DNA from 3 places in the Saccharopolyspora sp. 6M genome. Region 1 is predicted to be linked to each of the others. Evidence: riboswitches for the same ligand, from Rfam matches in the RefSeq annotation. Region 1 holds a riboswitch; each other region holds the start of a gene.
What was found. A riboswitch is a leader RNA that binds a small molecule or an ion and turns the genes downstream of it on or off. The one in region 1 is predicted to bind thiamine pyrophosphate.

Region 1 (7,745 bases):
GCCGTGGGCGGAGCTGATCGCGTGGCTGCGCGACATGTCGGCCACCCAGAGGAGGACGGTCGGGGCATCGGCGACGAAGTCGTAGCCGCCGCCGTCCGTGCGGGCGCTGCGGGTGAGCCTCGCCAGCTCGCGCTTGGTCTCCGGCTCCGAGATCGCGACGACGCTCCACTGGTGCAGGTTCGAGGAGGTGGACGCCGACTGGGCGGCGGCGACGATCGTCTCGAGCGCCCCCTCGGGGACCGGCTCATCGGTGAAGGCCCGCACGGAGCGGTGGGCTAGGAGGGCCTCGACCTGCTGGTTCCACAAGATCGTGGCGGGAGCGGGCTGATCCCCGTAGCGGGCGCGCAGGAGTGCATCGTGCTTCGGCATGCTCACGGTCCTTCTTTCCGAATCGGATTCGGTTATTCCAACTCGCCGCGCACCGGCGGCATTCCCGGCTCCGCGGACCGGGGCGCATGACCTCGCGCACACGACGGGCGGGTGCTGGTCCGGCGCGAGCCGGGCGAACGTGGGCGACAACACGCTCGCCGCACGGCTAAGGTCCACGGACGTCGCGGGGCCGGATCGACTTGCCCGCTCCGCTGCGAACCGAACGACGAGACCGCATCGGATGCGAACGGCTGGGGAGGACATCGCTGACGTGCGCGTCTTCCTGGCATCGCACCGAGTCCGCTGGATCAAGCAGGTCGCCGGCGGCCACGCGCTCCCGGGCACGTGGTCCTCCGGACCGGAATTCGGGCGAACTCCGCTGGATCGCGCAGGTCGTCGTGGCTGAGCCGAGGATCCGCGACTCGACGGGGCCCGAGGAGCACCCGGAACTCGTGCGGATCTGGCGCAGCGCCGTCGATGCCACCCACGCGTTCCTCGATCCGCGGCACCGTGCGGAGATCGAGGAACGCCTGCCCGTCGGGCACTTCCCGCAGGTGCGGCTCAGCGTCGCCGAACTCGGCGGTGCGCCGGTCGGTTTCGCGGGCACGTCCGGGACGAGCCTGGAGATGCTGTTCGTCGACGCGGCGCACCGCGGGCGAGGAGTGGGCCGAGCCCTCCTCGCGCACGCGGTGGCCGAGCTCGGGGTGACGTCCGTGGACGTCAACGAGCAGAACGAGCAGGCCGTCGGGTTCTACCTCCGGCACGGGTTCACCGTCACCGGCCGCAGCGAGCTCGACGATGCGGGGCGTCCGTACCCGCTGCTGCGGATGTCCCGCGACGGGCGGGCGCGGTGACCGGCCGCTCGTCGCCCCGGGTTCAGGCTCGGGTGCTGCGCAGCGCCTTGGTGCAGGTGATCGGTTCGCCTGACTCGCCGGTGCGCCGGCCCGAGGTGAACTCCGCGTACTCCGGGCCGTCCACGGCGTACAGGGCCAGGCGGCCGCGGGCGTCTGCGTGGATGCCCCAGCCGTAGCGCTTGCCCAGCGGCGAGGAGCGCAGGCAGGCCCTGCTCCGCGCGAAGAACTCCCGGCGGGCGTCCGCCCGCTCCTCGTCCGGGATGGCGGCGCGGTCCGCGAAGACGGTGAAGATGACGTCACCGGACGTGAACTCGTACGGGTGCTCGGCGATCAGCCGGTAGGTGCGCGCTGCCACCGACGGCGCCTCTGCGTTCAGCGGGGGCACCGTCGCGGTGGTGACCGGGCAGTCCTCGGCCACCTCGATAAACGTGTTCGTGCGATCGACCCGTTCCACGCCCGGAACGGTACGCCGGGGGACCGACGGCGGATGGGGAAGCGGCCGTTCCTCGATTCCGGTGCTCCTTGCCTCGGACCGCGATCGGCTGACCCCCGATCGATGACGAACACCCGGCGAACGCGATTCCCCGACCCGCCGCCGCACCCCGCTCGGGCACGTCCGAGTGAAAGGCGTGCGGGGTCGGTAGCGCAGCGCGGCCCGCCGCGAACTGCGGGCGGCGCACCCCGGCACAGCTGAGTCGCACGCCATGACCAGGCGATTTACGTTGTGCGCATGCAGCACATCACCTTGATCTGCGGAGACTGCAACGGCAAGGGGTGCAGCAACTGCGGCGGCACCGGCACGATCACCATCGTCGAGGACTAGGACCGCGCCGAGCGGCCGCGAAACCCGCCCCGAGCAGGCCGTGCGCGGCGGGCAACGCTGCTAGCGTGCCGAAATGGCCGCCAACGGGACCGTCCTGGTCATCGGAGCCGGGGTGAGCGGGCTCAGCACCGCCGTGATCCTCGCCGAATCCGGCGTGCCGGTGCGCGTGCGCACCGACGAGCCACCCGCCGACACCACCTCCGCCGTCGCCGGCGCGATCTGGGGGCCGGCGCTGCTGCAACCCGCCGACCGGGTGCGCCGGTGGGTCGCCGACACCTACCGCGCGCTGGTCGAACTGGCCGCCGACGACACCAGCGGAGTGCACCTCGCCACCGGGCGGATGGCCGCCCGCGTCGACCTCGGCGACCAGCTGCCGCCCGAAGCGCTGCTGCTGCCCGACCTGCGCCGCTGCACCCCGGACGAGCTGCCCGCCGGGTTCCGCAGCGGCTACCGGGCGACGCTCCCGCTGATCGACATGCCGCGCTACCTCGAACACCTCACCGGGAGACTGCTCGCCGCCGGCGGCGAACTGCTGATCAGCCCGGTGTCCTCGCTGGCCGACGCCGCGGCCGAAGCGGACCGCATCGTCAACTGCACCGGGGTCGGCGCGCACGAGCTCGTCGGCGACCCCGGCGTGCGGCCCGTGCGGGGGCAGCACGTCCTCGTCCGCAACCCCGGCATCAGCGAGTACTTCGTCGAAGTCGGCGCCGGACCCGAGTTCACCTCGTACGTCCCGCACGGCGACCAAGTCGTGCTCGGCGGCGTCGCGGGCGAGCACGACTGGTCCCGCGCACACGACCGCGACGACAGCGCCGCCGTGCTGCGCCGCTGCGCGCAGGTCGAACCGCTGCTCGCCGGCGCCGAAGTCCTCGGCGAGACCGTCGGACTGCGCCCCGGGCGCGACGCCGTGCGGCTCGAAACCGAACGGTTCGGCGGCGCCACCGTCGTGCACGACTACGGGCACTCCGGCTGCGGGGTGTCGCTGTCCTGGGGCTGCGCCGCCGAAGCCGCCGGGCTCGTCCTCGGCCGACCGGTGCGCTGACCGGCTCACGTCAACGCGTCGACCACCCCGTCGATCTCCTCCGCCAGCGTGAAGTCCTTCGCGGTGAGGCCACCCGCCGAATGCGTCGAGAGGGCGAACACGACGGTGCGCCAGCGGATGTCCAGATCCGGGTGGTGGTTCTCGCTCTCCGCGATCTCCGCGACCCGGTTCACCGCCTGGATGGCCTGCGGGAAGCTCGCGAACTCCACGCTCCGCACGATCGTGGTGCCGTCCTGGGCCCACTCCGGTAGCCGGGACAGCGATTCGGCGACCTGGGTGTCGTTCAGCAGTTCGGTCATGCCCACATGGTGGTCGTCGGACGGCCGGAACGCGACCGTCGACCCCCGGCTCGGTGGCGGCACGTAGACTGCCGGTCGCCACGGGAGTCCAGCGCGCTGGGCTGAGAGGAGGGGCGCATCCCCTCGACCGTCCGCACCTGAACCGGATCATGCCGGCGCAGGGAGGTGTCGCGATCAGCTCGAGTTCGCACGCGTGGCCGAGACCGGTGTGCTACTCGGGAGGACCGTTGAACCCCTTACTGCGCTGGGCCGCGGCACTCGCCGCCGCCGCGCTCACCACCGGATGTTCGCTCATCGGGAGCTCCGGCGATGACACCGCGGCGCGCACCGTCACCCTCGTCGCGCACGACTCGTTCGTCGCCGACCCGGCGCTGCTCGCCGACTTCGAGAAGCGCAGCGGCATCCACCTGGAGATCCGCAACAGCGGTGACGCCGGAGAGCTGACCAACAAGTTGGCGCTGTCCAAGGCGGCACCGCTCGGCGACGTCGCCTACGGCGTGGACTCCACCTTCGCCTCCCGCGCGCTGCGCGCCGACGTGTTCGCCCCGTACCGGCCCGCCGCCGCCGACCGCGGACCGCAGCGCTACGCCCAGGACCAGCAGAACCGGCTCACCGCCGTCGACGTCGCCGACGTGTGCCTCAACATCGACACCGCCTGGTTCGCCGCGCACCGGCTGCCGGAGCCGACGACGCTGCGCGACCTCACCGATCCCCGCTACCGGGACCTGACCTCGATGCCGGACCCGACGACGTCCTCCCCTGGATTGGCGTTCCTGCTCGGCACCATCGACGCCTTCGGCGAGCCCGGTTGGCAGGACTACTGGCGCGCCCTCGACGCCAACGGCGTGCGGCTGTCCTCCGGCTGGGAAGAGGCCTACAACCAGGACTTCTCCGGTTCCACCGGCCAGGGGCCGCGACCGATCGTGCTGTCCTACGCGTCCTCGCCCGCCGCCGAGGTCGACGAGAACGGTGCGCCGCGCACCAAGGCCCTGCTCGACACCTGCTACCGGCAGGTCGAGTACGCGGGCGTGCTCACCGGCGCGAAGGACCCGCAGGCGGCGCGGGAAGTGGTGGACTTCCTGCTCTCGCCCGAGTTCCAAGGTCAGGTCGCCGACCAGATGTACGTGTACCCCGCGGTCGACGGGGTGCCGCTGCCCGAAGGCTGGGCGGCCAGCGCGCCGCTGCCGTCGCGGCCCGCGGAACTGCCCGCCGACGAGGTGGAGAACAACCGGGACCGGTGGGTCGAGCAGTGGCGGACGCTGGTCCGGGGATGACCGGCGAACTCCGCCGCCGGGTTCCGGTGGCGCTGGCCGCGGCGGTCGTCCTCGGCTTCCTCGGGGTCTTCTTCGCCTGGCCCGTCGCGGCGATCATCGGGCTGGGCGTGCGCGGCGACGTCGGAGCGGTGCTCGCCGAGCCGGCCACTTGGCGGCTCGTCGGCTTCACCCTCGGGCAGGCCGCCGCGTCCACCGCGGTCGCGCTGCTCTGCGGGCTGCCGCTCGCCTACGTGCTCGCCAGGCTCGTCCTGCCCGGCACAGGGCTGCTGCGGGTCGCGGTGACCGTGCCGTTCGTGCTGCCGACGATCGTCGTGGGCATGGCCTTCCGCGCGTTGTTCGGCGCCGACGGGGGAGTGCTGCCGATCGTGCTGGCCAACGCGTTCTTCAACGTCGCCGTCGTCGCGCGCACCGTCAGCGGGTTGTGGGGGCACCTGGACCGGCGGATGGAGGACGCCGCCCGATCGCTGGGAGCCGGGCGGCTGCGCACCTTCACCTCGGTGACGCTGCCCGCGCTGCTGCCCGCGCTCGGATCGGCGGCGGCCGTCGTGTTCCTGTTCAGCGCCACCAGCTTCGGGGTGGTGCTGGTGCTCGGCGGCGGTCGGCTGCGCACCCTGGAGACGGAGATCTACCTGCGCACCGTGCAGCTGCTGGACCTGCCCGGCGCCGCGGCGCTGTCCCTGCTGCAGCTGGTCGCCGTCGTCGCCGCCCTGCTCGTGGCCACCATCGCGCGCCGCCGTCGGGAGACCGCGCTGCGGCTGCGCGCGCCCGCGACCACCGCCCGGCCGCCGCAAGGCGCCGAGTGGTGGATCGTCGGGCTCGCCGGTGCGGTGCTGTGCGGGCTGCTCGCGCCGATCGTCTCCCTGCTGGCGCGGTCGGTGTCCACCAGGGACGGGTGGGGGCTCGCGGGCTACCGCGCGCTGCTGGGCACCGGGCAGCCCGGGACCCTGGAGGTCACCGGGCTCGAAGCCGCGCTGAACTCGGTGCGCACCGCGGTCGACGCCACCTGGATGGCGCTGCTGCTCGGGCTGCTCGCCTCGTTCGTGCTCGTCGCCGTGCGCCGCAGGTTCGTCGCGGAGAGCCTCGACCTCGCGCTGATGCTGCCGCTGGGGGTGTCCGCGGTGACGGTCGGCTTCGGCTACCTGATCACGCTCGGCTCGCTGCCCGGCGAGCTGCGCACCTCGCCGCTGCTCGTGCCGTTCGCGCAGGCCCTGGTGGTGACACCGCTGGTGATCCGCACCGTGCTGCCGGTGCTGCGGGCCATCGACGACCGGCTGCGGCAGGCCGCGGCGACGCTCGGCGCCGGGCCGTGGCGGGTGCGGCGCGAGATCGACTTCCCGCTCGCGGTGCGTTCCGTGCTGGCCGCCGCCGGGTTCGGGTTCGTCGTGGCGCTCGGGGAGTTCGGCGCCACCAGCTTCCTCGCCAGGCCCGATGCGCCGACGCTGCCGGTGGCCATTGCGCGGCTGCTCGGCAGGCCGGGCGAACTCAACTCGCAACTCGCCTACGCCGCCTGCGCGCTGCTGATGGTCGTCACCGTGCTCGGCGTGGTGCTCATCGAGCGGCTGCGGGTGGGCACCGACGCCGTGGAGGACTTCTGATGGGGCTGGAAGTGCAAGGGCTCACCGTCCGCTTCGGCGGCACCACGGTGGTGCGCGACGTGCGGCTCTCCGTGCTGGACGGCGAAGTGCTGGCGCTGCTCGGACCGTCCGGCTGCGGGAAGTCGACCCTGCTGCGAGCGGTCGCCGGGCTCGAACGGCCCACCGCGGGCGAGGTGCGGTGGAACGGGCGGGACCTCGCCTCGGTGCCGGTGCACCACCGCCGGTTCGGGCTGGTCTTCCAGGACGGGCAGCTGTTCCCGCACCGGAACGTGGCGGGCAACGTGGCGTTCGGGCCGCGGATGCGCGGCGTCGGCGGTGCGGAGCGAACGGCGCGCGTCGCCGAGCTGCTGGAGCTGGTCGGGCTGGCCGGCTACGAGGACCGCCGGGTCACCGACCTGTCCGGAGGCGAGGCGCAGCGGGTCGCGCTGGCCCGCGCGCTCGCCGCCGATCCGGAGCTCCTGCTGCTGGACGAACCGCTCTCCGCGCTGGACCGGATGCTGCGGGAACGGCTCGCGGTGGACCTGGCGGCGCTGCTCGGCCGCGGCGACTCGACCGCACTCGTCGTCACGCACGACCACGACGAGGCGTTCACCCTCGCCGACCGGGTCGCCGTGATGTCCCGCGGCACGATCTTGCAAGCCGACACTCCCGACCTGTTGTGGCGGCACCCGGCGGACGAGGAGGTGGCCGCGTTCCTCGGCTGCACCACGTTCCTGCCCGCGGAGGTCCGCGACGGCGTGGCGACGTGCGCGCTGGGCACCGTCGACGTGACCGCGAAGGACGGTCCGGCGCGGCTCGGGCTGCGCGCCGCCGGAGTTCGCGCCCGGGGCACCCGGCCCGGAAATCCCGGTGCGACGGGCCCGCTGGGGGAGGTGCGGGAACGGGTGCACCGGCACGACCACGTCCGGCTCGCGGTCGCCGTACCGGAACTCGGTCAGGTGGAGGCCGTCGCGCACATCGCCGACGCCCCCGCGGTCGGCGACGAGGTCGGACTGCGCCTCGACCCCGACGGCGTCGCGCTCGTCGGTGGCGACTGACCGAGCCGGGTCGCCCCGGCCTCGCGCGCCCGATGGGGTACGCGCACCGGCGCGGTGGTCCCCGGTCGTGGACCCACCGTGCCGGCCCCGCCCGGGTCAGACGTCCCGGGTGACCATGCGCAGCACCGTCGCCGAGAGGCCGATGGCCAGGTAGCACCCTGCGCGCAGCAGTCCCGTGGACAACGTGTCCGTGAAGATCGGATCCCGCAGCACGTCGATCACGGCCGACCAGTCGGTGGTGATCAGCAGCGGACGCATCCACTCCAGCGAAGGCACGGTCCCCAGCACGCCGAACACGATCAGCCCCGCCATCGTCCCGGTCATCACCACCAGCGGGTGCTCGGTCAACGAGGACAGCGCCAATGCCACCGCCCCGACCGCAGCCATCTGCGCCGCGCACCACAGCACCGCCAGCAGGATGCGCACCAGCGCCGCCCCGATCGACAGCGTGG
Region 2 (7,745 bases), on a different contig from region 1:
GTCGGTCCCGGCTCGGCCACGAACGCCGTCCGGCGGTAGTACGCGAGTTCCCTGATGGACTCCCGCACGTCGGCGAGCGCGCGGTGCGCGAGGCCCTTCTCCGGCTGCGCGTAGTAGATCCGCGGGAACCAGCGCCTGCACAGCTCCTTGATGGAGGACACGTCCACCATGCGGTAGTGCAGGTGCGCGTCCAGCGCGGGCATGTCGCGGGCGATGAACCCGCGGTCGGTGGCGATGGAGTTGCCCGCCAGCGGTGCCGAGACGGTGTCCGGCACGTGCTCGCGGATGTAGTCCAGGACGCGTTGTTCGGCCTCGGCCGTGGTGACCGCGGAGCGCCGCACCTCCTCGGTCAGCCCGGAACGCGCGTGCATCTCCCGCACCACGTCGGGCATCGCCGACAGCGCCTCGTCCGGGGCGTGGATCACGATGTCCACGCCCTCGCCGAGGATGTTGAGGTCGGCATCGGTGACCAGGGCGGCGATCTCGATCAGGGCGTCCGAACCCAGGTCGAGACCGGTCATTTCACAGTCGATCCACACTAGACGGTCGTTCACCTCACCGAGCCTAACGCGGTGCGACCGGGCGCCGGGATCGCACCGGCGCCGCGGAGATCACCGTTCGGTATCGGCGGAACCCTCGCGCAGCCGCGCGGGCACGACCTTGCCGGTGGCGTTGCGCGGCAGTTCCGGCAGGAAGACGACGTCGCGGGGCAGCGCGAAACCGGGCAGCGCGGGCCGGACCCGTTCCCGCACGGCCTCGGCGTCCAGCTCGGCGCCGTCGACGAGCACCACGTACGCGGCGAGGCGCTGGCCGAACTCGGCGTCGTCCACGCCGATCACGGCGACCTCGGAGACCTCCGGCAGGGTGGCGATCGCGTCCTCGGTCTCCTTCGGGTACACGTTCTCGCCGCCCGAGACGATCATGTCGTCCTCGCGCCCCACCACCTGCAGCCGGCCGGCCTCGTCGATGCGGCCCAGGTCACCGGTGGCGAGCATGCCGTCCCGGACCTCCTTGCCGCCGCCGCCGGTGTAGCCCTCGAAGAGCATGTCGTTGCGCACGAAGATCCGCCCGGTCTCGCCGTCGGGCACCTGCGCGCCCCGCTCGTCGAGGATCTTCACGCTGGTGCCGCGCGGCGGGCGGCCCGCTGTGCCGGGCGCTTCGGCGAGTTCGCGCGGGGTGGCGATGCTCACCCAGGACGCTTCGGTGGAGCCGTAGAAGTTGTAGAGGACCTCGCCGAACACCCGCTGGAACCGGGTGGCGAGGTCGGCGGGCAGCGCCGAACCGCTGGCGGCCACGATCCGCAGCGAGGAGGTGTCGTAGGGCTCGATCGCCTCCCGCGGCAGGTCCAGGATGCGCTGCAGCATCACCGGAACCACGAACAGCGCGGTGGCGCGGTGCCGCTGCACGGCGGCGAGCGCCTGCTGCGGTTCGAACTTGCGGCGCAGCACGAGGGTGGCGCCGATGGCCGAGCCGAGCTGGAACGCGGCGAGCCCCCAGGTGTGGAAGATCGGCGCCGCCAGCATGATCCGCTCACCGGCGCGCAGCGGCATCCGCGACATGATCGTGGCGGCGGGCCCGACCCCGGGCGGCGCGGGCCTGCGGGCGCCCTTCGGCGTGCCGGTGGTGCCGGAGGTGAGCACGATGACCCGCGCGTGCCGGGGACGGCGCGGGAGGGTGCCGGTGGCGGAGCTGCCGATGAGGTGCTCCAGGGTGGCCTTGCGAGTGGTGCCCTCGGTCCAGGCGAGCACCACGTCCAGTTCCAGGTCGGGCAGCGCCTCGACGAATTCGACGTCGGCGATCAGCAGGTCGGCCCGCTGCTCGTCGAGCACGGTGCGCATCTGGTGCGGGCGCAGGCCGGTGTTGAGCAGCACCACGTCGGAGCCGATCTTGCCGCAGGCCACGATGGTCTCGACGAGCCCGTGGTGGTTGCGGCACAGCACCGCGACCCGGCTGGTGTCCCGGATGCCGCGGGCGCGCAGCCCGCGGGCGAGGCGGGTGGTGCGCTGCTCCAGTTCGAGGAAGCTCAGCGCGCCGCGCTCGTCGATCACGGCGGGCCGGTCGGGATGCCGGATCGCGGCGACGGCGTAGCCGAGCGCGGGGGTGACGCCCCAGCGCCGCCAGGCGAAGACGATGCGCAGCAGCTTGTCCGGGCGCATCGGGCGGACGACGCCCTGCCTGATCAGCAGCCACAGCGTCTGCAGCGTCGGGGCCAGCCGGTCCGCCCCGGCCTGGACGGCCGCCTTCGCCGCTTCGCCTCGTGTCCGTCCCGCCGGCCGTCGCCACATCGCCACGCGTCTCCTCCGATTTAGCTACTCATCGGTAGATAATGCCTCGGGGGGCGACGCGGGGGAAGGGTTCACCGGTCCGAAATGGTGTGTTCCGGTGCCGCCGCGGCCACCACGGCCTCCCGGATCGCGGCCCGCAGGCGACCCGCCTCCAATGGTGCCAGCACCGCCGTCTCCCCGGGCGGAGCGACGACCACGACGTTGCCCTGGTTCACGTACACCGCCATGTTCCGCCGCCTGCCCGCCACATCGCGGCAGCTCACCTGCCACTTCTCGTCGTCAGCCACGTGGCCTCCCTCCCTGGGGGAACGCTCGTCCGGTGCGTCCTCCACTGGTAAGACGACTCAGGATCACGGACGTGACGGGTGTTCGCCTGATTAATCTTGGAATTCCACCGGCTCGTGCCCGCGGGGTTCCACCACCGGGTGAGCGCTGCTGGGAGACTGCGATCATGGCTGGATACGACGGGATGCTGTGGCGCACCCTGCACCGCGTGCTGCTGGTCCTCGCGGTCGGCGTGCTGGGCCTGCTGCTCGGCCTCGGGCACGAGCCGAGCCGGGCCGACTCGCTGTTCGGCGTGCTCGTCGTGGCGCTCGTGGCGCTACCGGTGTGGATCACGTTCCAGCGGATGACGCCGGTCGCCCGCGGGAACCTGCGGGCGCTGCCGCGGCACCGGCCGCTGATGACCGCGATGATCGGGCTGCTGGGCCTGGTGGCGCTGTTCGTGCTCGGCTGGACGATCGCCAACGCGCTGTTCCCCGGCACGCTCGCCCCGCTCGCGCTGGCGCTGGTCGGCGTGGTGCTGGCGGCGTTGGTCGCGCTGCTGAACCGGGTGCTGTGACATCGCTTCCCCGCGGCCCCGGACGCCGGGGCCGCGCGAGGAAGCGGCAGGTCAGACCGGGCGGACCGTCAGCGCGCCCGGCTCGGCGGTGAACGTCAGCGCGCCCTCGAAGTCGGCGATGGGCAGCTCGTCGCGCACCAGGCGGTGCGGCGCGTCAGCCGTCTCCACCCGCACTTCGGTGGCGGCGAAGGTCTGCTCGGCGAAGTCCGGGCCCGCGAGCCGGACCTCCAGCCGCTGCTCCCGCAGGGTGACCACCGCGGAACCGCCGGGCACCGAGATCGGCTCGCCGTCGGCGGTGACGATCAGGCTGCCCTGGCCCTCGGTCTCCGGGCGCACCGCCACGTGCGAGAGGGCGACGTCGCGCCGGTCCTCGGCGGCGGTGACGCCGATGACGTCCCGCGAGTCCTGCCCGGCCTCCTCGTCGCCGCGCACCGCCAGCAGCGGGGCGCGCAGCTTCGCGGCCAGCCGGTACGGCTGCCAGGAACCGGCGCCGATCAGGTTCACCACCGACGTGATCTCGCTGTCCGCGAGCAGCCGCTCGCTGCCCACGGCCGGGGTGATCTCGATGGCCGCCACCCCGCGCTCCTCCAGCAGGTCGCGCAGCGCCTTGGCGCGCAGCCTGCTGTTGCGGTCGAACCCGCGGGTGATGGCGACGGCTCCGGACGTCCCGCCCTGCGCTGCGGCGTCGGCGAGACCGGCCAGCGGAGCCCATACCTCCGCCGGATCCGGCCGGGCGGAGCGGCGGGAACGGGCGGTCTGGGGGGCGTCGGCAGTGGTGTCCATTGCGTCAACTTTAATCCGCCACGCAGGGTCGCCTCACTAGGCGATCAGCCCTGAGCGGTGTGACTTCCCTCGCCCTAGGCGTCCCAGGTGGTGACCACGAGATCGCCGTCACGCGCGAGCTGTTCGTCGACCGCCTGCTCGCACTCCGCGCAACGCTCCGTGATGCGGCGGCTCGACGGTTCCTTGGTGGCGGGCCACGTCTCGTGCGGGAGCTTGATCGTCGCATCGCACAGGGTCTGCACCGGATCACCGGCCGGTCTGGCGCCCGGGCGCACCGTGATCGCGTGCCGGACCCGCTTGCCCGCTCCGACGATCCACCACACGTGCTCTTGATCGGGGAACATTGCCGTCCCACCCCCATACCTGTCAGGACGACCCGCGGGCGCGCAGTTCGTCCGGCTTCGGTCCACTGGCCGGATCTCGAACTCTAGACGGAACGATCAGCGCGCACGTTGCATTCGCGTGGCGGGGGCGACCGGCGGCTGCGCTGCTCCGATCGTGTGAGAGCGGCTGTTCGGCGGAGCGGTCTCGACTCGCCGCTGACCCGGTGCTGGGCCGCTCGAACCAGGGCGCCGGGCGCGGAACCCGCTTGTGGTGAGAAGGATCACCGCCCATGCTGGGCGCGTCGAGCGAGCGGAACCCGGAGGCGCACCCCGTGACGGACCTGCACTTCCCGCGTCCGCACGACGATCCGCGGGAGCCCGGTTCCCTCGCCCGCTGGCTGGTCCCCGACGGCGCCCGGGTGCGCAGCGGAGCCCCGGTGACCGAGGTGGTGACCGACGGCGCCCCGCGCACGGTGCGCGCCCCGGCGAGCGGAACGCTGTGGCGGCAGGGCAGGGCGGGGGAGCGGTTCACCGCGGGCGCGATCATCGGCCTCGTCGAGTGAGTCCGCAGCTTGACGCCCGTTGCTAGGTTGGGGCCAGTGACGCGGGGTGCCCGGACGGCCGGGCTGAGAGCAGACCCGTCGAACCTGACCTAGTTCGTGCTAGCGGAGGGACGTCACCGACGTGACCACTCGTGCTGCCCTGCCCGGATCCGACCGGGTCCCGAACGTGCTCTCGATCGCGGGGACCGATCCCAGCGGCGGAGCCGGCATCCAAGCGGACCTGAAGGCCTTCTCCGCGAACGGCGCCTACGGCATGTCCGCGGTGACCGCGCTGGTCGCGCAGACCACCACCGGTGTCGCCGAGGTCCGCGAGGTACCGCCGGAGTTCGTCACCGCCCAGCTCACGACGCTGCTCGACGACGTCCGGGTGGACGCGGTGAAGATCGGGATGCTGGCGAACGCCGAGGTGATCCGCGCGGTCGTCGCCGTGCTGGACCGCTACGCCCCGCCGCACGTGGTGCTGGACCCGGTGATGGTCGCGAAGAGCGGCCACCGGCTGCTCGCCGACGAAGCGGTCGCGGTGCTGCGCGACGAGCTGCTGCCGCGCGTCGACCTGATCACCCCGAACCTGCCGGAAGCGGCGGACCTGCTGGGCGAGCCGGAGATCACCGGCTTGGCCGAGATGGCCGCGCAGGCGCAGCGGCTCGCCGACCTGGGCGCGAAGCAGGTGCTGCTCAAGGGCGGGCACCTGCGCGCGGAACCCGCCAGCGCCGACCTGTTCCGCGGCGACGGCGAGGTGCGGTGGCTGCGCAGCGAGCGGATCGACACCGCGAACGACCACGGCACCGGCTGCACGCTGTCCGCGGCGATCGCGGCGCTGCGTCCCCGCAGGCCCGACTGGGCGACCGCCGTGCGGGACGGCAAGGACTACCTGACCGGGGCGCTGCGGGCCGCGGAGCGCCTCGACGTGGGCCGCGGGCACGGGCCCGTGCACCACTTCCACCGCTGGTGGTGAGATCGGAAGGACGAAGGTCATGAGCAGGTTGCCCGATCCGCCCGCGGGCGGTTTCTGCGCCCGCGCCTGGGAACGCACCGCCGAGCTGCAGCGGGCCGTGGTGGCGCACCCGTTCAACGCGGCGCTCACCGACGGCACCCTCGACCGGGAGCGGTTCGCGTTCTATTTCGTGCAGGACGCCCGCTACCTGATCGCGTTCGCGCAGGCGCTGTCGGCGGCCGCGACCCGGTCCGAGGATCCGGCGGACGCGGCGTTCCTCGCGGGGGCCGCGCGGGGCGCGCTGGTGGAGGAGCGCCGGTTGCACGCGGGCTACGTCGAGGAGTTCGGGCTCTCCGCGGACGACCTGGCGGGGGTGGCGACCTCGCCGTCGTGCACCGCCTACACCTCGTTCCTGCGGGCGAGCGCGCTGGTCGACCCCTACCCGGTGCTGCTGGCGGCGGTGCTGCCGTGCTTCTGGGTGTACCAGCACGTGGGCAGTGAGATCCTCGCCGCCGTCGGCGACGTGTCGGCGCACCCGTACCGGCGGTGGATCGAGACCTACGCCGACGAGGAGTTCGCCGAAGCGGTGCTGGCGGCCCGCGAGCTCACCGACCGGGCGGCCGCGGCCGCCGACGAGCCGGTGCGGGAGCGGATGCTGGCCGCGTTCGCGCGTGCCACCGAGTACGAGTGGATGTTCTGGGACGGCGCGTGGCGCCTGGAGCGGTGGCCGACGGCGCAGTGGCTCCCGGCGTGAGAAGTCGTTGCGGCGGCACGGTTTCCGCGCTGCGGCGAATACCCGGACCCGATCACCCTCCGCGACGTGCCCTGCGGCGCGGCGGGGGCGGTGACGCGGGTGGTCAGCCGCGGTGCGGGCGCTCGCGGGAAGCGTGATCAGGAGCACTTTCGAGCGGTGTTAACGAACACCCTCAGCCACGACGATGAGGCTCACGACACGTTCGTTCGGCGTGTTCGGTCGTGGGAGGTCCGCCTCCCACCGCGCGGGGTTCGGTGGCCTTGAGTACGGGGACTTCAATTCTGATCATGCTGGCGGGGATGCTGGTGCCGGTGCTGGCCGCAGCCCCCTTCTACATCGCCGACCGCCGGGCGGACGCCGAGTCCGCCCAGGCGGAAACGGAGCCTGAAAAATCGTCCGCGGACATCCACGTGCTGCGGCCCCGAGCCGAGGGCACCTGCGAGACCGGGCAGGCGGCGGCCTGAGCGCGCCGCCGCCCGGCCCGGCGGCTCAGTCCCCGTAGATGGACCAGGCGAGCTTCGACTTGGCCTCCTGCAGCGCGTCCAGCGTCGACCGCTCGTAGCCGCCTTCCCGCGGCTGCGGCGGCACCTGGAGGCCCTCGCTGAGGCCCCAGCCGGAGCCGCGCTGGATCAGCGACCGGTGCTTGTTCGTGTAGTACCCGGAGTTGATCGACACGGCGACGCCGTGCGCCCCGGCGGCCGCGGCCATCAGGTGCATGTGGAACCGGGTCGACAGCCAGCGCTGGCCGGCGGCGGCGGGCAGCCCGTGGTCCATGATCTCGGAGAACGGGTAGAAGCGGGCGCCGGGCAGGTCGTGCTCGACGAGGGCGAACACCTCGCGGTCCACCCGCGGGATGCCTTCGATGACGCCGACCTGCTCGGGCCGCACGTCCCAGGCGCGCAGCGTGTCGAGCAGGAACCCGGCCAGCGCGGGCACCGTGACGTCCAGCAGGTCCGACTGCAGGCAGATCATCACGTCCCGCAGGTCGTCGGTGCGGTACAGCTCCGGGGCGATGCCGAAGAACATGTCGTCGCCGGTGGCGGTGAGCTGGCCCGCGGAGTCGAGCAGCTCGGCCGACGGCTCGTCGCGCACGTCGATCAGCTCGAACTGCGAGGCGAGGTTGCGCACCAGCGGGCGCGCCTCCTCCGGCGTCGGCCACAGGCCCTGCCCGGTCATCACGGCCCGCCCGCCGGAGCGGCGCACCGCGGCGACCGCGCCCGCCAGCAGCCCGTAGTGCCGCGGCCAGATCGAGTTGATGAACC
Region 3 (7,745 bases), on a different contig from region 1:
CGCGGGCCATCGCGGGCAGCCCGGTGCAGGCGCGGGAGCGCACCGCGCGGGCGAGTTCGGCGGCGACCAGGTCCGCTTCGACGACGATGCGGTGCAGCCGTTCCGCTTCGATCCGGTCGGCCCGCTGGGCTTGGGCGAGCAGCGTTTCGCGGGCGGCGCGGAACCGGGCCGCCCCGGCGAGGACCTGCCCGAGCCAGGTGCTCGACCCGTCGGCGCGCCAGGCGCTCGCGGCGATCTCCAGCACGCCCGGCCCGGGTTCGAGCAGGGTCCGGGCCACGGCGTGCCGGGTGGCGCGGGTCGGATCGCCGATGCCGATGAGCACCCGCAGCACCAGGGCGAACACCGCACCCGCCCCGGTGGACAGGAACAGCATCCAGGCGGGTTCGCCGGATCCGATGCCGGTGGTGGTGGACACGAGGGTGGCCGCGGCGAAGGTCTGGCCGCTGACCCGGTACTGCTCGCCGAGGGCGGGCAGCATGCCGGAGCCGAACACGACGGCCGCCACCAGCAGCCCGGCCAGCACCGGGATCTCGCGGAGCAGCGGCCCCACCGCCACGACCAGCACCAGCGCCGGTCCGAACCAGGAGAACCGGTGCAGGTCGGAGCGCAGCGATTGCCCGCCCGCGGCGACCAGCGCGAACACCGCGGTGAGCCCGCCGATGAGCGCGGGGGTGCGCAGGTCCAGCAGCCAGCCGACGGCGGTGGCGACCACCGCGGTGACCAGCACCGCCATCGCGTACTGGCGTCGTCGGAGGTCGGGGGCGCCGGCCTCGGTGTTGAGCCCGGCGAGGAGCCGGTCCTTCATGGTCGTCCACCCGGGTGCTGCCACGGCGGCGCTTCGCTCCTGACGTTCTCGTTGCCTGTGCGGGACGGGCGCAGCGCACGCGGCGCCGTCGCTCGGGAGCGCGGCGGGGGCTGCGAGCCTCACGCTCTATGTCGACGTGACCCGCCTTGTGAGTTACCCGCGCGGGCGAAAATCACCCGATTCGGTATCTCAAGCCCGTTCGTGGCGTGTCCGCTGGGCCGTTCGCGGCCGCGGGTGCCGCGGGCGGCTGCTCCGACGGCGACGGTACCCAGCGCGCTCCGGCGGCCGGGGACGCCCCGCTCACAACGAGCGCGGGCTCACCCGCCAGAACGTCGACACCGGCCCGACGCCGGCGCCGAGGGGGTAGGCGTGCTCCACGCTGCGCGTCACGAACCGCTTGCCCGCGGCGACCGCGTCCGGCATCGACGCGCCCTTCGCCAGCGCCGCGGTGATCGCGGAGGCGAACACGTCGCCCGCCCCGTGCGTGTGCACCGTCGAGTAGCGCGGCCCGGGCAGCTGGATCGCGTCGGTGCCGTCGAACAGCAGGTCCACGCACTCCGGGTCGTCCAGCAGGTGCCCGCTCTTGATCAGCACCCAGTCCGGTCCGAAGTCGTGCACGGCCTTCGCCGCGTCCAGCAGGTCGTCCCGGCTGCGCGCGTCGATGCCGGTGAGCAGCCGCACCTCGTCCAGGTTCGGCGTCACCAGCGTCGCCCGCGGGAAGGCCTCGTCGCGCAGCGCGTCCAGCGCGTCCGGGCGCAGCAGCGGTTCTCCGCTGCGGGAAGCGGCGACCGGGTCCACGACGAACGGGGTGCGCCGGCCGCGGCCGATGCCGTGCTCGTCGCAGGCGGCGAGCACCGCTTCGATGGTCGCGGCCGAGGACAGCACCCCGGTCTTCGCCGCGTCCACCCCGATGTCGGTGGCGACGGCGCCGATCTGCGCGGCGACCGTCTCCGGCGGGATCTCCACCAGCCCGGTGACGCCGACGGTGTTCTGCACGGTCACCGCGGTCACGGCCGTCATGCCGTGCACCCCGCAGGAGAAGAACGCCCGCAGGTCGGCGTGCATCCCCGCGCTGCCGCCCGAGTCCGACCCGGCGATGGTCAGCGCCGTCGGCGGGGCCGTGTCGTGCGCGGGTCGTCGCAGGTGGCCGGGTGTCTCGTGCATCCGGCCCATGCTACGACCCCGTCCCGCCGTCGATCCGGCCCGTGCGGAACCTGCCGATGCGAAACACCGGAGCGCCGCCCACCGCGTCCGTCATCCCGATCAGCTCACGATGGGGAGGTAGACCTCGCCGCCGGAACCGGTGAACTCCTCGGACTTCTCCCGCATGCCTTCCTCGATCGCCTCGACGCTGGTGAGGCCGTGCTCCTTGGCGTAGTCGCGGACGTCCTGGGTGATCTTCATGGAGCAGAACTTCGGCCCGCACATCGAGCAGAAGTGCGCGGTCTTCGCGGGTTCTGCGGGCAGCGTCTGGTCGTGGTACGCCTTCGCGGTGTCCGGGTCGAGCGCCAGGTTGAACTGGTCGGTCCAGCGGAACTCGAAGCGGGCCCGGGACAGCGCGTCGTCCCACTCCTGCGCCCGCGGATGCCCCTTGGCGAGGTCACCGGCGTGCGCGGCGATCTTGTAGGTGATCACGCCGGTCTTCACGTCGTCCCGGTCCGGCAGCCCGAGGTGCTCCTTGGGCGTGACGTAGCAGAGCATCGCGGTCCCGGCCTGCGCGATCATCGCCGCGCCGATGCCGGAGGTGATGTGGTCGTAGGCGGGCGCGATGTCCGTGGTGAGCGGGCCGAGGGTGTAGAACGGCGCCTCGTCGCACAGCTCCTCCTCCAGCCGCACGTTCTCCGCGATCTTGTGCATCGGCACGTGCCCGGGGCCTTCGATCATCACCTGCACGTCGTGCGCCCGGGCGATCCCGGTGAGCTCGCCGAGGGTCTCCAGCTCGGCGAACTGGGCGCGGTCGTTGGCGTCGGCGATGGAGCCGGGCCGCAGCCCGTCGCCGAGCGAGAAGGTGACGTCGTACTCGCGGAGGATCTCGCACAGCTCGGAGAAGTGCTCGTACAGGAAGCTCTCCCGGTGGTGCGCCAGGCACCAGGCGGCCATGATCGAACCGCCGCGGGAGACGATCCCGGTGACGCGCTGCGCGGTCAGCGGCACGTACCGCAGCAGCACCCCGGCGTGCACGGTCATGTAGTCCACGCCCTGCTCGCACTGCTCGACCACGGTGTCCCGGTAGATCTCCCAGGTGAGCTTCGCCGGGTCGCCGTTCACCTTCTCCAGCGCCTGGTAGATCGGCACCGTGCCGACCGGCACCGGCGAGTTGCGCAGGATGCGCTCGCGGGTCTCGTGGATCCGCTTGCCGGTGGACAGGTCCATGATCGTGTCGGCGCCCCAGCGAGTGGCCCACACCATCTTCTCGACCTCTTCGGGCACCGAGGAGGTCACCGCGGAGTTCCCGATGTTCGCGTTCACCTTCACCAGGAACTTCTTCCCGATGATCATCGGTTCGCTCTCGGGGTGGCGGTGGCTGGCGGGCAGCACCGCGCGGCCGCGGGCGATCTCGTCGCGGACGAACTCGGCGGGCAGGTCCTCGCGGGCGGCGACGAACTCCATCTCGCGGGTGATCACCCCGGCCTTGGCGGCGGCCAGCTGGGTGGGGTGCTCGCGGTGCCAGCCGTCGCGGGTGCGGGGCAGGCCCGCGTGCACGTCGATGGTGGCGGCGTCGTCGGTGTAGGGCCCGGAGGTGTCGTAGACGTCGAGGTGCTCGCCGTTGCTGAGCTCGATGCGGCGGGCGGGCACCCGCAGGTCGCCGACCTCGCGGTGCACCTTGCGGGACCCGCTGATCGGTCCGGTGGTCACACCAGGGGAATCGGAGTCCACAGAGGACGGTTCAGGACGCACGTCGGCCACGGCCGTTCACTCCCTACGCCGGCATTATCCGGTCAGGTTCGGGCGGTCGGCGGCCCCGGATCGGATGATCCAGCCGCCCTCTCAGCCCGCTTCCGGTGCGAGCTCCCGCGATCAGTTGTCGGCGCCGAGGCTAGCCCCGTGATGCCGCCCTGCCAAGTCCCGGTTCGTGCCGGTGACGGCGAAGCTGATCGACACTAGGCTGTCTAGCAGGGAAAACGAAACCTTGTCAGACCGGGAGGATGCGGTGCGTGACAACACCGGCACAGGAGGTGACCGCGCTGCGAGTGCTGCCCCGGTGCTCCAGGAATCGTCCTGGGAGACGTTCGTCGAGGTCTGGAACGGCCTCGATCTTCCCGAAGGTTGGCGCGCGGAGATCATCGAAGAGAGGATCGTGATGTCCCCGCCGCCGGACCAGAACCACGACCTCATCGGCAGCCGCGTGAACAAGGCGTTGGTGCGGGCGTTGCCCGACGATTGGGAGGTCCTGCAGACCCAGGGCATCGCCCTGCCGTCGAGCTCGCGGATCGTGGTGCCCGATCTCCTCGTCGTGCTCCGCGAGCGGATGACTCCAGCGGTCGTGCTCCCGGGGGAGGACGCGCTGCTCTCGGTCGAGATCACCTCGAAGAGCAATGCCGACACCGACCGGACGACCAAGCTCCGTGCGTACGCCCAGGCCGGCATCCCGTTCTACTTGCTCATCGACCGCTTCGCGCCGCGTTGGCCCACGATCACCCTGTTCTCCGAGCCGGACGGCGAGAGGCCTACCGCGAATCGCACTCGGTCCCGTTCGGCAAACCGCTCGACCTGCCCGCCCCGTTCACCGTCACCCTGGAAACCGAGGCCTTCCCCCGCTGACCGGCCCCACCCGACCCGACCTCGCGCGACGGGTCCGCGTCTCTTTCCTGTCAGCGGCGAAGCCGCTGAGCTGACGACCACCCGATCAACAGGACCACCCGCCACCCACCCCCTGCGGAACGGGAGGAGCTCAATCCTCCTCAGCGAACGGATCGCCTTCGACCGCCGGGTCCCAGGAGAGGCCGGGGACTCCCCAGCCGTTGCGCTTGACGGCCTTCTTCGCGGCCCGCGCGTTCCGCCCGACGAGCCGGGTCAGGTAGAGGTGCCCGTCCAGGTGGTCGGTCTCGTGCTGCAGGCAGCGGGCGAAGAACCCGGTGCCCTCCACCTCGACCGGCGCGCCGTCCACGTCGAAGCCGGTGACCTTCGCCCAGCTCGCCCGGCCGGTGGGGAACGCTTCGCCGGGGACGGACAGGCAGCCCTCCCAGTCGTCCTCGGGGTCGGGCATGGTCTGCGGGATCTCGCTGGTCTCCAGCACCGGGTTGACCACGACGCCGCGGTGCCGGACCCCCTCGTCGTCGGGGCAGTCGTAGACGAAGACCCGCAGGTCCACGCCGATCTGGGTGGCCGCCAGCCCGGCGCCGTTCGCGGCGGTGTTCGTCTCGAACATGTCCTCGACGAGGGTGCGCAGCGCGTCGTCGAACCGCTCGACGGGGCGCGTGGGGTGGTGCAGCACCGGGTCGCCCACGATGCGGATCGGGTGAACAGCCATGCGGCGGAGGGTATCGGTTGCCGTCTCCGGACCGCCTCGGGAGTGGCTGCGCTCGGCTGGGCGCCGCCCGTCGGAGTGATCTTCGCCGAGGTGCCCGCGGATCTCCGCGGAGGGCGTGTTGGCCGCGCACGGCGGGCGGGCGCGCGTGATGTAATGGGCCCGGAATCACACCCGTGTGATTCGGCGAACGCGGGGATCCCCGGATCGCGACGCGAGGAGCCAGATGGACGCCGCCCAGATGCTGACCGTGCACGAGATAGCCCGGCAGTGCGAGGAACTGGCGCGTACCGAGGGTCGCGCGGCGGTGGGCGAACCCGCGTCCGGCAGGCACCTGCGGGCGGTCGACCCGCCCACCGAGCCGCTGCCGCGCATCCCCCCCGATGAGTCCACTTCGGACGCTCCGGAGCCCGCGGCGGGGCAGGAGCTCGGCGACCGCGAGCTGAGCATCCTCGCGTTCGAGCGGCAGTGGTGGAAGGGCGCGGGCGGCAAGGAACGGGCCATCCGCGAGCTGTTCGACATGTCCGGCACCCGGTACCACCAGGTGCTGAACGATCTGCTGGACGATCCGGCGGCCGTCCGGGCCGATCCGATGCTGATCAAACGTTTGCGCAAGGTGCGGGCGAGTCGGCAGCGCGCCCGGCAGGCCCGCCGACTGGGAATCGAGTGGCACTGATGACTTCCGGGGAACCCCCGACCAGCCCGTCCGCCGCGAAGATCGGCGGTATCGCCCTCATCGGCGCGGGCGCGCTATCGGCCGTGATCGGCCTGACGACGCTGGTCTCCGGCGGGTCCGACGACGACGCGGCCGCGCCGCCGGTGGACCAGCAGCAGACCTCGGCGCCGCTGCCGCCGCTGCCGCCCGCCCCGACGAGTGCCGCGCAGCCGCCCACCTCGTCGGCCGCCGAACCGCCGCCCGCCGCGGAGGAACCGCCCGCGCAGACGCCCGACCCGGAACCGCAGGTGCCGCCCGCGAACCAGCCGCGCCCGGACTCGCCGGGGTCGGACTCGACCGGCTCGGACCACCAGCGGCAGCGGATCGTGGTGCGGGTCTACAACAACAGCACCATCAAGGGCTTGGCGCACCGGGCCGCGGACGAGTTCCGCGGCGCCGGCTACGAGGTGCCGGAGGTCGGCAACTACTCGCAGGGCGTCATCCCCACCACCACGGTGTACTACCGGCCGGGCACGCCGGAGGAGGCGCAGGCGAAGGAGATCGCCGCCGCGTTCCAGGCCCGCGCCGAACCGCGCTTCGACGGCCTCGCCCCCGCGAGCCCCGGCGTCATAGCGATCATCACGAACGACTACCAGGGCATGCCGAAGGGCAAGTAGCGCGCGGAGCACGGCCCGCCCTCCCCGGCGGGCCGTGCCGCGTCAGCCGCGGCGCTCGGCGTAGGCCGCCAGGGACGCCAGCTGAGCCGGGTCCAGCGAGGGGCGCACCGCGCGGCGGGCGGCCGCCAGGTGCGCGGCCGTCACCTCGGTGGCGCTGAGCGATTCGCGCATCGCGCTCAGCGCCGATTCCCGCACCAGCGCCGCGCAGTCCGCCGCCGAGTAGCCGTCCAGCTCCGCCGCCACCGCCGCCAGGTCCACATCGGACGCCAGCGGCGTGTTCCGCGCCGCGGCGCGCAGGATCTCCGCCCGCGCCGCCCCGTCCGGCGGCGGCACGTGCACCAGCCGCTCCAGCCTGCCGGGCCGCAGCAGCGCCGGGTCGATCAGCTCCGGGCGGTTGGTGGCGCCGAGCACCACGACCTCCCGCATCGGCTCGACCCCGTCGAGTTCGGTGAGCAGCGCCGCCACCACCCGATCGCCCACCCCGGAGTCGCCGGACTGGCCGCGGCGTGGTGCCAGCGCGTCCACCTCGTCGAGGAAGACCAGGGCGGGTGCCGCGTTCTTGGCCCGCAGGAACAGTTCCCGCACGGCCCGCTCGGATTCGCCGACGAACTTGTCCATCAGCTCGGCGCCCTTGACCGACAGCACGTTGAGCCGCCCGCTGCCGGCGAGCGCCCGCACCAGGAAGGTCTTGCCGCAGCCCGGCGGCCCGTACAGCAGCACGCCGCGCGGCGGTTCCACGCCGAGCCGGGTGAACGAGTCCGGGTAGCGCAGCGGCCACAGCACCGCCTCGGTCAGCGACTGCTTCACCTCGACCATGTCGCCCACGTCGTCCAGGGTGAGCCCGCCGGTGCGCAGATCGTCCGATGTGGACATCGACAGCGGCCGGACGGAGGACAGGGCGGCGACGAGGTCCTGCTGCGCGAGGGCCGGTTCGCCGTCCGCGCCACCGCGGTGGCGCAGCGCCGCTCGCACCGCTGATTCGCGGCACAGCGCCAGCAGGTCGGCGACGACGAAACCGGGGGTCCGCTCGGCGAGCTCGCCGAGCTCCACGTCGGCGGCCAGCGGCGTGCCGCGCAGCAGCACTCGCAGCAGCTGCACCCGGGTCGCCGCGTCCGGCAGCCCGATGGTCAGTTCCCGGTC

Region 2: linked by a shared signal. The riboswitch ahead of thiD (bifunctional hydroxymethylpyrimidine kinase/phosphomethylpyrimidine kinase) and the one ahead of LCD31_RS04040 (thiamine ABC transporter substrate binding subunit) in region 1 are both predicted to bind thiamine pyrophosphate.
Region 3: linked by a shared signal. The riboswitch ahead of thiC (phosphomethylpyrimidine synthase ThiC) and the one ahead of LCD31_RS04040 (thiamine ABC transporter substrate binding subunit) in region 1 are both predicted to bind thiamine pyrophosphate.

Annotation. Positions count from the first base shown of each region.
Region 1 covers NZ_JAIUJZ010000021.1:113,627-121,371, reverse strand. The annotation lists gene LCD31_RS04065 (NADPH-dependent oxidoreductase) at 1-369, opposite strand, end outside; gene LCD31_RS04060 (acetyltransferase) at 768-1,223, shown strand; gene LCD31_RS29470 (DUF6157 family protein) at 1,246-1,677, opposite strand; gene LCD31_RS04050 (FAD-dependent oxidoreductase) at 2,120-3,088, shown strand; gene LCD31_RS04045 (4a-hydroxytetrahydrobiopterin dehydratase) at 3,094-3,387, opposite strand; TPP riboswitch at 3,458-3,568, shown strand; gene LCD31_RS04040 (thiamine ABC transporter substrate binding subunit) at 3,615-4,661, shown strand; gene LCD31_RS04035 (iron ABC transporter permease) at 4,658-6,256, shown strand; gene LCD31_RS04030 (ABC transporter ATP-binding protein) at 6,256-7,293, shown strand; gene LCD31_RS04025 (ABC transporter permease) at 7,390-7,745, opposite strand, start outside.
Region 2 covers NZ_JAIUJZ010000270.1:790-8,534, reverse strand. The annotation lists gene orn (oligoribonuclease) at 1-554, opposite strand, end outside; gene LCD31_RS27095 (AMP-binding protein) at 612-2,285, opposite strand; gene LCD31_RS27090 (hypothetical protein) at 2,357-2,572, opposite strand; gene LCD31_RS27085 (hypothetical protein) at 2,737-3,126, shown strand; gene LCD31_RS27080 (hypothetical protein) at 3,178-3,909, opposite strand; gene LCD31_RS27075 (hypothetical protein) at 3,984-4,253, opposite strand; gene LCD31_RS27070 (hypothetical protein) at 4,523-4,795, shown strand; TPP riboswitch at 4,828-4,923, shown strand; gene thiD (bifunctional hydroxymethylpyrimidine kinase/phosphomethylpyrimidine kinase) at 4,917-5,750, shown strand; gene LCD31_RS27060 (TenA family protein) at 5,770-6,483, shown strand; gene LCD31_RS27055 (hypothetical protein) at 6,738-6,947, shown strand; gene LCD31_RS27050 (polysaccharide pyruvyl transferase family protein) at 6,973-7,745, opposite strand, start outside.
Region 3 covers NZ_JAIUJZ010000169.1:4,335-12,079, forward strand. The annotation lists gene LCD31_RS21015 (FUSC family protein) at 1-805, opposite strand, end outside; gene thiD (bifunctional hydroxymethylpyrimidine kinase/phosphomethylpyrimidine kinase) at 1,106-1,969, opposite strand; gene thiC (phosphomethylpyrimidine synthase ThiC) at 2,069-3,712, opposite strand; TPP riboswitch at 3,706-3,831, opposite strand; partial or broken gene LCD31_RS29805 (Uma2 family endonuclease) at 4,107-4,418, shown strand; gene LCD31_RS21035 (peptide deformylase) at 4,698-5,276, opposite strand; gene LCD31_RS21040 (DUF3263 domain-containing protein) at 5,647-5,949, shown strand; gene LCD31_RS21045 (LytR C-terminal domain-containing protein) at 5,949-6,605, shown strand; partial or broken gene LCD31_RS21050 (AAA family ATPase) at 6,648-7,745, opposite strand, start outside.